Regions from separate parts of the Streptomyces sp. NPDC001108 genome, predicted to be linked through region 1. Evidence: riboswitches for the same ligand, from Rfam matches in the RefSeq annotation. Region 1 holds a riboswitch; the other holds the start of a gene.
The links. A riboswitch is a leader RNA that binds a small molecule or an ion and turns the genes downstream of it on or off. The one in region 1 is predicted to bind glycine.

Region 2: another riboswitch for glycine. It lies ahead of gcvP (aminomethyl-transferring glycine dehydrogenase); the one in region 1 lies ahead of gcvT (glycine cleavage system aminomethyltransferase GcvT).

The regions. Positions count from the first base shown of each region.
Region 1 covers NZ_JBSFKL010000035.1:3,578-11,227, reverse strand. The annotation lists gene ACWC97_RS33735 (L-serine ammonia-lyase) at 71-1,453, opposite strand; gene glyA (serine hydroxymethyltransferase) at 1,593-2,852, opposite strand; gene gcvH (glycine cleavage system protein GcvH) at 2,875-3,252, opposite strand; gene gcvT (glycine cleavage system aminomethyltransferase GcvT) at 3,431-4,546, opposite strand; glycine riboswitch at 4,687-4,784, opposite strand; gene ACWC97_RS33715 (AAA family ATPase) at 4,949-5,644, shown strand; gene ACWC97_RS33710 (enhanced serine sensitivity protein SseB) at 5,787-6,557, shown strand; gene ACWC97_RS33705 (enhanced serine sensitivity protein SseB C-terminal domain-containing protein) at 6,859-7,638, shown strand.
Region 2 covers NZ_JBSFKL010000029.1:7,829-15,478, forward strand. The annotation lists gene ACWC97_RS32980 (bifunctional nuclease family protein) at 1-17, shown strand, start outside; gene ACWC97_RS32985 (MerR family transcriptional regulator) at 259-798, shown strand; gene ACWC97_RS32990 (DNA polymerase IV) at 856-2,319, shown strand; gene ACWC97_RS32995 (PRC-barrel domain-containing protein) at 2,244-2,624, opposite strand; glycine riboswitch at 2,726-2,823, shown strand; glycine riboswitch at 2,824-2,956, shown strand; gene gcvP (aminomethyl-transferring glycine dehydrogenase) at 3,018-5,903, shown strand; gene ACWC97_RS33005 (DUF5999 family protein) at 5,992-6,198, opposite strand; gene ACWC97_RS33010 (hypothetical protein) at 6,556-7,149, opposite strand; gene ACWC97_RS33015 (glutamate--cysteine ligase) at 7,627-7,650, shown strand, end outside.

The sequences.
Region 1 (7,650 bases):
CTCCACCGGACGGACAGGGCGGGCCCCGACCGCACGGGAAGAACGAAAACGCTGGTCAGGGCCTACATGCTCAGCACTCGATGATGTTCACCGCGAGCCCGCCCCGGGCGGTCTCCTTGTACTTGACGCTCATGTCGGCGCCCGTCTCCTTCATGGTCTTGATGACCTTGTCGAGGGAGACCTTGTGGCTGCCGTCGCCGCGCAGCGCCATCTTCGCCGCCGTGACGGCCTTGACCGCGGCCATGCCGTTGCGCTCGATGCACGGGATCTGGACGAGCCCGCCGACCGGGTCGCAGGTCAGGCCGAGGTTGTGCTCCATGCCGATCTCGGCCGCGTTCTCCACCTGCTCGGCGCTGCCGCCGAGCACTTCCGCGAGGGCGCCCGCCGCCATGGAGCAGGCGGAGCCGACCTCGCCCTGGCAGCCGACCTCGGCGCCCGAGATGGAGGCGTTCTCCTTGAAGAGCATGCCGATGGCCCCGGCCGCCAGGAGGAAGCGGACGACGCCGTCCTCCTTCTCCGCCGCGGTGGCGCCACCGGCCGCGAAGTTCATGTAGTAGTGCAGCACCGCCGGGATGATGCCCGCGGCGCCGTTGGTGGGCGCGGTGACGACCCGGCCGCCCGCCGCGTTCTCCTCGTTGACCGCCATCGCGTAGAGGGTGATCCACTCCATGGCGTGGGTCTGCGGGTCGCCCTCGGCGCGCAGCTGGCGGGCGGTGGTCGCGGCGCGGCGGCGGACCTTCAGGCCGCCGGGGAGGATGCCCTCGCGGGACATGCCGCGCGAGACGCAGGCCTGCATGACGTGCCAGATGTCCAGCAGCCCGGAGCGGATCTCGTCCTCGGTGCGCCAGGCCTTCTCGTTCTCCAGCATCAGCGAGGAGATGGACAGGCCGGTCTCCTTCGAGAGCCGCAGCAGCTCGTCGCCGGTCCGGAAGGGGTGCGTGAGCACGGTGTCGTCGAGGACGATCCGGTCCTCGCCCACCGCGTCCTCGTCGACGACGAAGCCGCCGCCGACCGAGTAGTAGGTCTTCTCCAGGAGCAGGGCGCCGTCGTGGTCGAAGGCGTGGATGCTCATGCCGTTGGCGTGGTACGGGAGGGCCTTGCGGCGGTGCAGGACCAGCTGCTCGTCCGCGTCGAAGTCGATCTCGTGCATGCCCAGCAGGTTGATCCGGCCGGTGGAGCGGATGTGTTCCACCCGCGCGTCCGCCGACTCGACGTCCACCGTGCGCGGCGACTCGCCCTCCAGGCCGAGCAGGACCGCCTTCGGGGTGCCGTGGCCGTGGCCGGTCGCGCCGAGCGAACCGTACAGCTCGGCGCGTATCGAAGCGGTGTGGGCGATCAGGCCCTCGTTCTTCAGCCGGCGAGCGAACATACGGGCGGCGCGCATCGGGCCGACCGTATGGGAGCTGGACGGGCCGATGCCGATCGAGAACAGGTCGAAGACCGAGATGGCCACGGGGACTCCTCAGGGGGCTGGTAGACGTCGTTGTCTGCCGGGTGGTGCCGGGTGGTGCCGGGGTGGGACAAGGGTGGGGGCACCGCGCCCACGAGAGTGCGCGCGGTGCCCCGCCCGGTGGTGCGAGCCGCTTCCCGGATCAGCCGAGACCGGGGTACAGCGGGAACTTCTCGGCCAGCGCGACCACGCGGGCCTTCAGCGCGTCCGCGTCGTACGACGGCTTCAGCGCGGCGGCGATGATCTCCGCGACCTCGGTGAAGTCCTCGCTCTGGAAACCGCGGGTGGCCAGGGCCGGCGTACCGATCCGCAGACCCGAGGTGACCATCGGCGGGCGCGGGTCGTTCGGGATCGCGTTCCGGTTGACCGTGATGCCGATCTCGTGGAGCCGGTCCTCGGCCTGCTGGCCGTCCAGCTCGGAGTTGCGCAGGTCGACCAGGACCAGGTGCACGTCCGTGCCGCCGGACAGCACGGAGACGCCGACCTCGGTGACGTCCGGCTGCACCAGACGCTCGGCGAGGATGCGGGCGCCGTCCAGGGTGCGCTGCTGGCGCTCCTTGAACTCCTCGGACGCGGCGACCTTGAAGGAGACCGCCTTGGCCGCGATCACGTGCTCCAGCGGACCGCCCTGCTGGCCCGGGAAGACCGCGGAGTTGATCTTCTTGGCGAGCTCCTGCGTCGACAGGATGACACCGCCGCGCGGACCGCCGAGGGTCTTGTGCGTGGTGGTCGTGACGACGTGGGCGTGCGGCACCGGGTTGGGGTGCAGGCCCGCGGCCACCAGGCCCGCGAAGTGGGCCATGTCGACCATCAGGTACGCGCCGACCTCGTCCGCGATCCGGCGGAAGGCGGCGAAGTCGAGCTGACGCGGGTACGCGGACCAGCCGGCGACGATCAGCTTCGGCTTGGACTCCTTGGCCAGCCGCTCGACCTCGGCCATGTCCACGACACCGGTCTCGTCGACGTGGTACGGCACCACGTTGTAGAGCTTGCCGGAGAAGTTGATCTTCATGCCGTGGGTCAGGTGACCGCCGTGGGCCAGGTTGAGACCCATGATCGTGTCGCCCGGCTTGAGCAGCGCGAACATCGCGGCGGCGTTGGCCTGCGCACCGGAGTGCGGCTGGACGTTCGCGGCCTCGGCGCCGAACAGCGCCTTGATCCGGTCGATGGCGATCTGCTCGACGACGTCGACGTGCTCGCAGCCACCGTAGTAGCGGCGGCCGGGGTAGCCCTCGGCGTACTTGTTGGTGAGGACGGAGCCCTGGGCCTCCATGACCGCGACCGGAGCGAAGTTCTCCGAGGCGATCATTTCGAGGGTGGACTGCTGGCGGTGGAGCTCGGCGTCGACGGCGGCGGCGACGTCCGGGTCCAGCTCGTGGAGGGAGGAGTTGAGAAGCGACATCAGGTGGTCCCTTGGGGTCTCTTTAGTTGCCGGAGAACTCGGTGTACTCGTCGGCGGAGAGCAGGTCCTCCGGCTCATCCGCGACGCGTACCTTGAACAGCCAGCCGCCCTCGAAGGGTGCGGTGTTCACCAGCGACGGGTCGTCCACGACGTCCTGGTTGAACGCGGTGACCTCACCGGTCACGGGCGAGTACAGGTCGCTGACGGACTTGGTCGACTCCAGCTCGCCGCAGGTCTCGCCCGCGGTCACCTCGGAGCCGACCTCGGGAAGCTGGGCGTAGACGACGTCGCCGAGGGCGTTCGCCGCGAACTCGGTGATGCCGATCGTGGCCACACCGTCCTCCACGGCCGACAGCCACTCGTGCTCCTTGCTGTACCGCAGCTGCTGGGGGTTGCTCATGGTCTGAATTCTCCTGTACGCGGGGGAGTGCTGATGAACGGTGGTCTTACGGTGTGAGACGCGATTACGTCACTTCTGTGAAGTCGCCGCGCCGTTTCCTCCGGCCCGGCAGCATCGTTCCTTCGGCGCGGCCGTGCCGGTTCGCGGGGCGCCGGTGGGGTTCCCGGTGCCCGGCGCGTCACTTCTGACGCTTGTAGAACGGCAGCGCCACGACCTCGTACGGCTCCTGGCTGCCCCGGATGTCCACGGCGACGCCCTCGGAGCCCGGCGCGGCGTGCGCGGCGTCGACGTAGGCCATGGCGATCGGCTTGCCCAGGGTGGGCGAGGGGGCGCCGGAGGTGACCTCGCCGACGACCTCGCCGCCGACGGTCACGGGGAAGCCGGCGCGCGGCACCCGGCGGCCCTCGGCGACCAGCCCGACCAGCTTGCGCGGCGGGGCGGTCTCGGCGCGCCCGGCGGCGGCCTCCAGGGCCTTGCGCCCGACGAAGTCGCCCTCCTTCTCGAACTTCACGACCCGGCCGAGACCGGCGTCGAACGGGGTCAGCCCGGTGGTCAGCTCGTGCCCGTACAGCGGCATGCCCGCCTCCAGGCGCAGCGTGTCGCGGCAGGACAGCCCGCACGGGACCAGGCCGCGCCCGGCGCCCGCCTCGGTGAGCGCCTTCCAGAGCTGCTCGGCGTCGGCGGGGGCGACGAACAGCTCGAAGCCGTCCTCACCGGTGTAGCCGGTACGGGCGATCAGCGCGGGGACCCCGGCGACCGTGCCCGGCAGCCCGGCGTAGTACTTCAGGCCGTCCAGGTCGGCGTCGGTCACCGAGGCCAGGATCGCGGGGGACTCCGGGCCCTGGACGGCGATCAGTGCGTACGCGTCGCGGTCGTCGCGGACCTCGGTGTCGAAGCCCTCGGCCCGCGCGGTCAGCGCGTCCAGCACGATCTGGGCGTTGCCCGCGTTGGCGACGACCATGTACTCGGTCTCACCGAGCCGGTAGACGATCAGGTCGTCCAGGATGCCGCCGTCCTCGGCGCAGATCATCGTGTAGCGGGCCCGGCCCACGGCGACGGTGCCGATGTTGCCGACCAGCGCGAAGTTCAGGAAGGCCGCCGCCCCGGCGCCGGTGACGGTGATCTCGCCCATGTGCGACAGGTCGAAGAGTCCGGCCCGGGTGCGCACCGCGTTGTGCTCGTCGCGCTCACTGGCGTACCGCAGCGGCATGTCCCAGCCCGCGAAGTCGGTCATGGTCGCGCCCAGCGAACGGTGCAGGGCATCGAGGGCGGTGAGGCGGGGTGCGGTGCTCATGAGTATGACTCCCGGAACATGACGACAAGGACGATCCCTCCCCATCTGTCATCGGAACCTGAGAGGTTCGCCGAGAGCCCCGGACGGGTTCGGCTTGCACCTTGGGTGGAGCCGCGAAGCGGCCCGCTTTTCAGATCTGCCTCATCCACGCGGTACGGGGCCTGAGAGATTCAAGGGAGGAACTTGCTCCTTCGGCGCCCGGCACGGACAGTGACCGGGACTCTCCCGCGCGGATTCAAGCGGCCTTTATGCAGTTGGCGGGGTCATCATCGCACGCATCGCGCGGGAATGGGCCCCCGGTCCCCCGATGGAAACCACCGGCACGGGCGGTTGTGCCGCATTACCTTTTCTTTACACTTCAGGGGCATGGGGCTGGGGTGGGCCGACCGATGGGGGAGGGCGATGACGTTGCAGCGGTACGCGACGACCGCGGGGGGCGCACGGGGTGCGCCGGCCGAGCGGCCGGGGGGCGCGGTCCGGGCGGTGCCCGCCGGGTCGGCGCCCGTCGTGCGGGACCTGCGCGCGCGGTCCGGGCGCGGCCCGCGCGCGCTGCGCTTCGCGGCGGGGGACGTGGTGGTGGTCTCCGGGCTGCCCGGCAGCGGGAAGTCGACGCTGATCCGGCGGGTGGTAACAACCGCCCACGCCGTCGATTCGCAGGACGTCCGGGACCGCTGGGCGGGGGTGATGCCCCGGTTATTGCCCTACGCCCTCTACCGCCCGCTGGTCCGCCTCGACCACTACTGGGGGCTGTGGCGGGTGCTGCGTTCCGGCGAGTCGGCCGTCGTCCACGACTGCGGGACCCAGTCGTGGGTACGGGGCTGGCTGGCCCGGGCCGCCCGGCGCCGGGGCCGCCTCCTGCACCTGGTCCTGCTCGACGTCGACCCGCGGACCGCCCGGGACGGGCAGCGCGAGCGCGGGCGCGGGGTGTCGGCGTACGCCTTCGCCCGGCACCGCAGGGCGGTGGGCCGGCTGATGGCGGCCACGGCGGACGGGGTGCTTCCGGCCGGCTGCGCCTCGGCGGTGCTCCTGGACCGGGAGGCGGCGGGGCGGATCGGGCGGATCGTCTTCACGGCCGACCGGCCGCGGGCGGGGGCCTGAGCCCCGGCCGGCCCGGGGCGGGGCCCGACCGTCGAACGGCCCGGGGAGCCGCGGCGCCGGCCACGGGGCCGCCCCGGGGCGGACGCTAACCTTCTGCGCGGAAGCGCGGAAGCGTGGGTGAGAAGGGGAAGCAGGGGAAGCAGTGGACATTCCGGCGCAGGCCCAGGCGCATCCGCAGAGCGGGTGGCCGGCCAACGAGCTCGAAGAGGTGCTGATGGCCTCGCTGGGCAACCCGGAGGCGGGCGGCCGCCTCGTCGAGGTGCTCGGCCGCAGCCAGGTCTGGGTGCCGTTGCCCAACGGCGGCGGACCGGACTCCCCGTCCCTCGACCTGCCGACGATGGAGCTCGACGGCGCCGCGTACGTCCCCGTCTTCAGCTCCGAGCAGCAGTTCCTCGCCTGTGTCGGCAGCCACCTCTCCTTCACGGTCGCGCCCGCCCGCGACTTCGCCCGGGGGCTGCCGCCGCAGCTCGGCATCGTGGTGAACCCGGGCGGCGCGGTCGGTATGCCGCTGCCGCCGCCCGCCGTCGCCGAGCTCTGCCGGATCGGCCGCACCCCGCTGGACGGCCCCGCCAGCGGCGGCCGGGTCCGGCTGTTCGAGCCGGACTGGCAGGAGGAGCCCGTCGACTTCCTCGCCGCGGCGGCCGGGGAGTTCGAGGAGAGCGGCGTCGTCCTCACCGCCCGGCGGGCCCTGGCCAGCATCGAGGGCGGCGACCCCGTTCTCTTCGTCGGAGTGGAGTTCTCCACCTGGGAGGGGGCCGGGCGGAACGCCCCGATGGACGCCCTCGGCCGCGCCCTGGGCCGGGTCGAGGTGCCCTGGCCGGTCAACCTGGTGCTGCTCGACGTCGCCCAGGACCCGGTCGGCGACTGGATGCGGGAGAAGATCCGACCGTTCTACCAGCGCGCCGGCCAGTAGGGCGTGTTTCGGAAGTCCCGTCCGCCCCGGGGCTCCCGGCCCCATGGCTCGCCGCGCTGCCGGGATCGCACGCACCGGACACCCCCGGGCCTGCCCTTCGGGCGGACGGCGCTCGCTTTCGAAACACGCCCCCGTACCTTTCCGGCCGCGCCGGACCCGGACACCGGCGCGCCCCATGGCGTCAAGTCGGTGTCATGACCGGCGCATAAGCTGGTTTCATGGCGGGTGCCTCGGCACCGGCCGCGCCCGTGTGCCCGGGAGCGGCCGGGCGGCACAGTGGATCGAAGAGGGGCGGGACCAGGTGAGTGCGTCAGGCACCGCGGCGGCCGGGCAGGTCGAGCACATGCTGGGCCAAGTGACGCCCGGACGCTACGACGCGTACGAGGCGCTGCTCCAGGCCCTCGCCCACGGCCGGATCTGGATGCTCCTGTGGCAGGGCCAGGCCGGCTCGCCCGACGCCCAGTACGGGAACATGGAGGTGGACGGCCTCGGCTACGCACCCTGCGTGACCTCCGCGCAGGAGCTCTCCGCCAGCGGCTGGAACCGCGCCCACGAGCTGGTCGACGGCGTGGACATCGCCCGCTCCCTCTTCCCCGACCGCTGGGGCATCTGGCTCAACCCGCACGCCCCCGGCGGCGGCGTCGGCATCCCCTGGCTGGACCTGCGCCGGATCGCCACCGGCCTCGACCGGATGCCCGCCGGCCCGCTCCGGCTCACCGAGCCCGCCATCGAGATCCCGCAGTTCTACGCCCTGCTCACGCAGACCGCCCACCGCACCCCCGCGGTCCGCTCGCTGCGCCGCGCCTGGGTGCAGCCCGCCCTCGGCGCCCCGTACCTCACCATCGGGCTCGACCTCTACGACACCTCCCCGTCCTCGGTGGACGCGGCGCGCACGATGATGCAGCAGTCGGTCTCCGCCGTCCCGGACGGGCTGCCCGTCTCCACCGTCGCGATGTCCGACGAGTACGACCCGGTCGCGATGTGGCTGCGCGCCAACGCCCGCCCGTTCTACGACCGCGAGGCGCACGCCCCGGCGGCCCCCGCCACGGGATACGGCTACCCGCCGCAGTCCGCGTACTGATACCGGCCGGCC
Region 2 (7,650 bases), on a different contig from region 1:
GTACCAACAGCCAGTGACCGTCCTCGGGCCGCCGTCAGTACATCCGGCCAGCCTTTCCCGCTCGCGGGGCAGAGGAAACCACCCTCGGGGTGATTATCACTCGGCGTGCCGAGTGTGGCGATCGTTGACGCACCCCGAGTGACTGCCTACCTTCGATAAGGCAGGTCAAGGACGGAGGTCGGCGTGAGAAGCAGCGGCGACGGTACGGCAGCGGGCGGGTCGTATTCGCAGCAGGGAAGTACAGCCGACCGCACCGTCGTGCAACCGGTTCAACCGGCGGTGGCGGGGGGCGCAGTGGCATCGGCCGACGACATCGGCTACCGGGGGCCGACCGCCTGCGCGGCGGCCGGGATCACCTACCGGCAGCTCGACTACTGGGCGCGTACGGGGCTGGTGGAGCCCAGCGTGCGCCCCGCGTACGGTTCCGGCACGCAGCGGCTCTACAGCTTCCGGGACGTCGTCCTGCTGAAGATCGTGAAGCGCTTCCTGGACACCGGCGTGGCGCTCCAGAACATCCGCACCACGGTGCAGCACCTGCGGGCCCGCGGCTTCCAGGATCTTGAGCGGATGACGCTGATGAGCGACGGGGCGACGGTGTACGAGTGCTCCTCGCCCGACGAGGTCGTCAGTCTGCTCCAGGGCGGCCAGGGGATCTTCGGCATCGCCGTGGGCGTGGTGTGGCAGGACGTCGACGCCGCGCTCTCGCAGCTGCACGGCGAGCGGGTGGACACCGGCGAGACCCTCGTCCGGAACAACCCCACCGACGAGCTGGCGCGGCGGCGCAACCGGGCCGGCTGACCCGGCGGACGCACGGGTCACGGCGATTGTCAGTGCCGTAGGGCAGCATCGGTGGGTGTGAGAGCCGCGCCCACCATCCTCCATCTCGACATGGACGCCTTCTACGCCTCGGCGGAGCAGGCGTCCAAGCCGAGCCTGCGCGGCAAACCGGTCGTCGTGGGCGGGCTGGGGCCGCGCGGGGTCGTCGCCACCGCCTCCTACGAGGCGCGGCGCTTCGGGGTGCACTCCGCCATGCCGATGGCCCAGGCCCGGCGGCTCGCGCCCAACGCGGCCTACCTGGTGCCCCGCTTCCAGCTGTACCGGACGGTGAGCGAGCAGGTGATGGAGTTGCTCGCCCGGCTCTCCCCGCTGGTGGAGCCGCTCAGTCTGGACGAGGCGTTCGTGGACCTGGAGGCCGGGGGCACGGCCGACGACACGGCGTCGGCCCTGGAGATCGGCGCGCGGCTGCGTGAGGCCATCAGGGCGGTCACCGGGCTCACCGGCTCGGTCGGGCTCGCCGGATCCAAGATGCTGGCCAAGATCGCCTCCGAGGAGGCCAAACCGGACGGGCTGCGGCTGATAGCGCCGGGCACGGAGCGGGCGCTGCTCGCCCCCAAGCCGGTGCGGATCCTTCCCGGGGTCGGGCCCGCGACGGCGGACCATCTGCGCCGCGCCGGGATGACCACCGTCGACGACCTCGCCGAGGCCGGTGAGGACGAGCTCGTACGGCTGCTCGGCAAGGCGCACGGCGGCGCGCTCCACCGGATGGCGCTCGGGCACGACGACCGGCCGGTGGTCGCGGAGCGGGACGCGAAATCGGTGTCGGTGGAGGACACCTTCGACGCCGATCTCCACGACCGTGTCCGGATCCGGTCGGAGGTCGAGCGCCTGGCCGACCGGTGCGTACGGCGGCTGCGGGGCGCGGGCAGATCCGGACGGACGGTGGTGCTGAAGGTGCGCCGCTACGACTTCTCGACGCTCACACGGTCCGAGACGCTCCGCGGGCCCACGGACGATCCCACGGTGGTCCGTGAGGCCGCCGCGCGGCTCCTGGAGGCCGTGGACACCACCGGAGGCGTCCGGCTCCTCGGCGTGGGCGTCACGGGGCTCGCCGACTACACGCAGGAGGATCTCTTCGCCCAGGCGGCGGCAGGGGAGCGGGCGGTGGCGGGAGGGCCGCTGGAGGAGCCACCGGCGGCGGAGGAGGACGGGGCCGGGGAAAGGGGCGAGCCCGGGGCGAAGGCCCCGGAGACGGTCGAGGAGCGCGCGGCCCGGCGCTGGTCCGCCGGACACGACGTGGAGCACACCGAGTACGGCCACGGCTGGGTGCAGGGCAGCGGTGTCGGCCGGGTGACGGTGCGGTTCGAGGAGCCCGAGTCACCGCCCGGCCGGGTGCGTACGTTCCGCACGGACGATCCGGAGCTCGGACCGGCCGAGCCACTGCCGCTGGTGAGGAATCCGCCGGACTACTCGTCCTGGCCGGCCAGCCTGCCGAAGTCCCGGTCCGGGGGGACGTCGCCGGGCGGGGAGTCGAGCCCGTAGTGGCGGTAGAGCTGGAGCTCCTGCTCGGGGGAGAGGTGACGGCCCACGCCGAAGTCGGGCGCGTCCTTGATCAGTGCCCGGTCGAACGGGACCCGGAGCGTGTCCGCCACGAATTCACTGGGCTCCAGTGGTACGAACGCGTCCCGGCTGAAGAGACCGGTGCGTACGGCCGCCCATTCCGGGACCCCGGTCGCGTCGTCGAGGTACACCTCGTCCACGGTCCCGATCTTGACGCCCTTGCGGTCGAACGCCTTGCGGCCGATCAGGCTCCGCGGATCGATGTCGGTCTGCACGGTCCCTCCCATTGGTCGCAACTACTCCACAAGCACTACAAAAGGCCAGATCCGGGTGGTCGGCCACTTGAGGAATCGGCCACGAACCCCGCTGGTAGGCTGGTCATGGCCGCTGACCCCGTGCGGGAGAGTCCTTCGGAGCTGATCCGGAGGGCGCCGAAGGAGCAAATCCTCCCCGGAATCTCTCAGGCCCCCGTACCGCACGGACGAGGTCACTCTGGAAAGCAGGACAGGCTTCGTACGGCCGGGTGCCGGTACGAATCCCGACCTCACCGACGGTGAAAGCCGGTGCGCCGCAAAGCGCGCCGGTGAAGCTCTCAGGTCGAGATGACAGAGGGGGAGGCCGTTCGGGCACCCGCGCCGGGGTGCCCCTCGCAGGTCGTGACAGACCAGGAGGCCTCCACCATGACCCCCCGTCGCACTCCGCTCTCCCAGCTGGAGCAGGGTATTCCGTTCGAGCAGCGCCACATCGGACCCGATGCCGAGGCGCAGTCGAAGATGCTCGCCCAGGTCGGTTACGGCTCGCTGGACGAACTCACCGCGGCCGCGGTGCCCGATGTCATCAGGAGCACGGAGGCCCTCGGGCTGCCGGCCGCGCGCACCGAGGCCGAGGTCCTCGCCGAGCTGCGCGACCTCGCGGACCGCAACCAGGTGCTGGCCCCGATGATCGGGCTCGGCTACTACGGCACCTTCACCCCGCCGGTGATCCTGCGCAACGTCATGGAGAACCCCGCCTGGTACACGGCCTACACGCCGTACCAGCCGGAGATCTCCCAGGGCCGCCTGGAGGCCCTGCTCAACTTCCAGACGATGGTCGCCGACCTGACCGGGCTGCCCACCTCCGGTGCCTCCCTGCTGGACGAGGGCACCGCCGCCGCCGAGGCCATGGCGCTCTCCCGGCGCGTCGGCAAGGTGAAGAACGGCGTCTTCTTGGTCGACGCCGACGCCCTGCCGCAGACCGTCGCCGTCATCGAGACCCGCGCCGAGCCGACCGGTGTCGAGGTCGTCGTCGCCGACCTGTCCGGGGGCATCCCGGCCGAGATCGCCGAGCGCGGTGTCTTCGGCGTCCTGGTGCAGTACCCCGGCGCCTCCGGCGAGGTGCGGAACCTCGGCCCCCTCGTCGAGCAGGCCCACGAGCTGGGCGCGATCGTCACTGTCGCCGCCGACCTGCTGGCCCTGACCCTGCTCACCTCCCCCGGCGAGCTGGGCGCGGACATCGCCATCGGCACCACCCAGCGCTTCGGCGTCCCGATGGGCTTCGGCGGCCCGCACGCCGGCTACATGGCCGTGCGCGAGAAGTTCGCCCGCAGCCTCCCGGGCCGCCTCGTCGGCGTCTCCGTCGACGCCGACGGCAACAAGGCGTACCGGCTGGCCCTGCAGACCCGTGAGCAGCACATCCGCCGTGAGAAGGCCACCAGTAACATCTGCACCGCGCAGGTGCTGCTCGCCGTCATGGCCGGGATGTACGCCGTCTACCACGGTCCGGACGGGCTGAGGACAATCGCCCGGCGCATCCACCGCTACGCCGCGATCCTGGCCGCGGGGCTGCGTGCCGCCGGTGTCGACGTCGTGACCGGCGCCCACTTCGACACGCTCACCGTCCGTGTCCCGGGCAAGGCGGCCGAGGTCGTCGCCGAGGCCCGTGTGCGCGGGGTCAACCTGCGCCCGGTCGACGCGGACCTGGTCTCCGTCGCCTGCGACGAGACCACCACGCGGACGCAGATCGCCGCCGTCTGGGCCGCCTTCGGCGCCGAGGGCGACATCGAGGAGCTGGACGCCACCGTCGCCGACGCGCTGCCCGAGGGGCTGCTGCGTACCGACGCGGTCCTCACCCACCCGGTCTTCCACCAGCACCGCTCCGAGACCGCGATGCTGCGCTACCTGCGCCGGCTCTCCGACCGGGACTACGCGCTGGACCGCGGCATGATCCCGCTCGGCTCCTGCACCATGAAGCTGAACGCGACCACCGAGATGGAGCCGATCACCTGGCCCGAGTTCGGCGCGCTGCACCCCTTCGCCCCGGCCGAGCAGGCCGAGGGCTTCCTCACCCTCATCCGTGAGCTGGAGGAACGCCTCGCCGAGGTCACCGGGTACGACGCGGTCTCGATCCAGCCGAACGCGGGCTCGCAGGGCGAGTTCGCCGGTCTCCTGGCGGTACGGGCGTACCACCGGGCCAACGGCGACGAGCAGCGCACCGTCTGCCTCATCCCCTCCTCGGCGCACGGCACCAACGCGGCCAGCGCCGTGATGGCCGGGATGAAGGTCGTCGTGGTGAAGACCGCCGACGACGGCGAGGTGGACGTCGAGGACCTGCGGGCCAAGATCGAGAAGCACCGCGACGAGCTCGCCGTGCTCATGATCACGTACCCGTCGACGCACGGGGTGTTCGAGGAGCACGTCGCCGACATCTGCGCCGAGGTGCACGACGCCGGCGGCCAGGTCTACGTCGACGGAGCCAACCTCAACGCGCTGGTCGGCCTCGCCCGGCCGGGCCGGTTCGGTGGCGACGTCTCGCACCTGAACCTGCACAAGACCTTCTGCATCCCGCACGGCGGCGGCGGCCCCGGCGTCGGCCCGGTCGGCGTGCGCGCCCACCTCGCCCCGTATCTGCCGAACCACCCGCTCCAGCCCGCGGCGGGCCCCGAGACCGGGGTCGGGCCGATCTCGGCCGCTCCGTGGGGGTCGGCCGGCATCCTCCCGATCTCGTGGGCGTACGTGCGCCTGATGGGCGGGGAGGGGCTGAAGCGTGCGACGCAGGTCGCGGTGCTGGCGGCCAACTACATCGCCAAGCGGCTGGAGCCGCACTACCCGATCCTGTACACCGGTCCGGCCGGGCTGGTCGCGCACGAGTGCATCGTGGACCTGCGGCCGATCTCCAAGGCCACCGGCGTCAGCGTCGACGACATCGCCAAGCGGCTGATCGACTACGGCTTCCACGCGCCGACGATGTCGTTCCCGGTCGCGGGGACGCTGATGATCGAGCCGACGGAGAGCGAGAACCTCGCGGAGCTGGACCGTTTCTGCGACACGATGATCGCCATCCGCGACGAGATCGAGAAGGTGGCCTCCGGCGAGTGGAGCGCGGACGACAACCCGCTGCGCAACGCCCCGCACACCGCCGGGATGGTCGGCGGGGAGTGGGAGCACGGGTACAGCCGTGAGACGGCCGTCTTCCCGGCCGGTGTCGTGGCCGCCGACAAGTACTGGCCGCCGGTGCGCCGGATCGACGGTGCCTTCGGCGACCGCAACCTCGTCTGCTCCTGCCCGCCGCTGGACGAGTACGACCACTGAGGTGTGAGCACCGCCGTGTGACGCGGACGCGTGCCGGGGCCGGTTCGGAGGATTCTCCGGGCCGGCCCCCGTTCGTTGTCGGCCGCGGTCAGGCGGCCTTCACCACCCGGCCGGTCGCCAGTGGCCGGTGCGGGGCGATGATCTGACCGTCCGGGAGCAGTTCGCCGGTGTCCTCGAAGAGCAGGACGCCGTTGCACAGCAGGCTCCAGCCCTGTTCCGGATGGTGCGCCGTCAGGCGGGCGGCCTCCCGGTCGGCTGAGTCGGCGGTCGGGCACGGTGGCTGGTGTTGACACATGGCTGGGTTCTCTCGCTGCGTTGTAGTGAGTGTCCTGCGGCTGGATGAGCTGTTCATGGCCGTCCCCCGTATCGATCGGTCCGGTCCCAGTGTTGCCCCACGGGCGTCAATCCGCAGGGATTTCGAAGCAGCACTTCTCCTGACCCGGAGGACGTGTCACCCACGCGGACGGTTCACCGCAACTGCACTGTCAATTCGGATGGTTCGGGGTGGCCGGTACGGGCTAGTCCGGACGGGCGGGGAATGCGCCCCCCACCCCGGAGCCCTGCCGGCCCCGGCACCCGTTCGGCCCCGGCGGAGCACCGTGCCCCGCCACCGGACGGCGGCGGGGCACGGTGCGAGAAGGCGGCCGGGACCTCAGGCCGGGGAGCCGAGCAGCGGTCCGGGGCCGGGCGGGATGCGCAGCGTCATCACCCGGAGCAGATCGGCGACCCGGTGCGGGCGGTGCGCGGCGATCCCCGGTGGGGCGGGGGCCAGCGGGACCAGGAGGTCGGCGGGGGCGAGCTCCCCGGCGGCGGCGTCCGCCTCGGCGTCGCCGTGCAGCCACAACGTCAGCATGTACAGCTCCGGGATGGACAGCAGCCGCGGCTGGTAGCGCGGTGCCACCGTCTCCGCCTGGCGCAGGGCGAGCTCGGTCGAGGCGATGTAGGGGCCCTCGAAGAAGTGCGAGAAGGTCCAGCCGTCCGCGGTGATCATGGTGTCCGCGGCCGCGACGGCCCGCTCCGCGTCGCGGATCAGGAACCTCCATCCGGTGAGCCGGGTCGCCGGGGCCGGGACGTTCGGACCGATCCGCTCCAGTACGTGGACCGGGAGCGGGAGTTCGGGGCTGAGCGGTCCCTGGGCGGACCGGAGGGCGGGGGTGCGGGCTTCGCGTACGGCGGTGGGTGAACCGAGGGCCGCGAGAACGCTGCGCAGAGCGGGCGCGGGAGCAGGGAAGAGATGCAGCGGCATGGTGGGTCGCCTCTCGCTTCGGAGACACGGTGGTGCGTGGGCGGGTGCAGACGGCGCTGTCGGCATGCGGGGCCAGAGGGGCCGGGACCGAGCCGGTGCGTCAACTCTCTGCCTCGTGCGCGAAGTTTATACGAAACGTGTTCACACAGTGATTCCACTAGTCGTCGCGGGCAATGAAAGCAAGGCGGTATCAAGACTCGAATATGTACAGAAAGTGCTGATTCCCTGACGGTTGCACAGCCTTCGCCAGGCGTTTTTCCTGAAACGCGGACGGCTGAAACACGCCGCCGTTTTTCCCTCCGTCGACCGGCAAACACATCCCGCATCATGCCTTTGGAATGTGCCCCGAGCGTCTGTTATGAGACTAGTGGGTCAGTGGCGTTCCCGGGGGCGTTATGGATCATCTGCTCTGGGCATTATCGATCGTGATACGAGCGGTCTGGGCCGCGGGCCGTCCACCGAGGGAGGGACGCTTCGATGGGGGAGAAGGTCGTGGCGGGC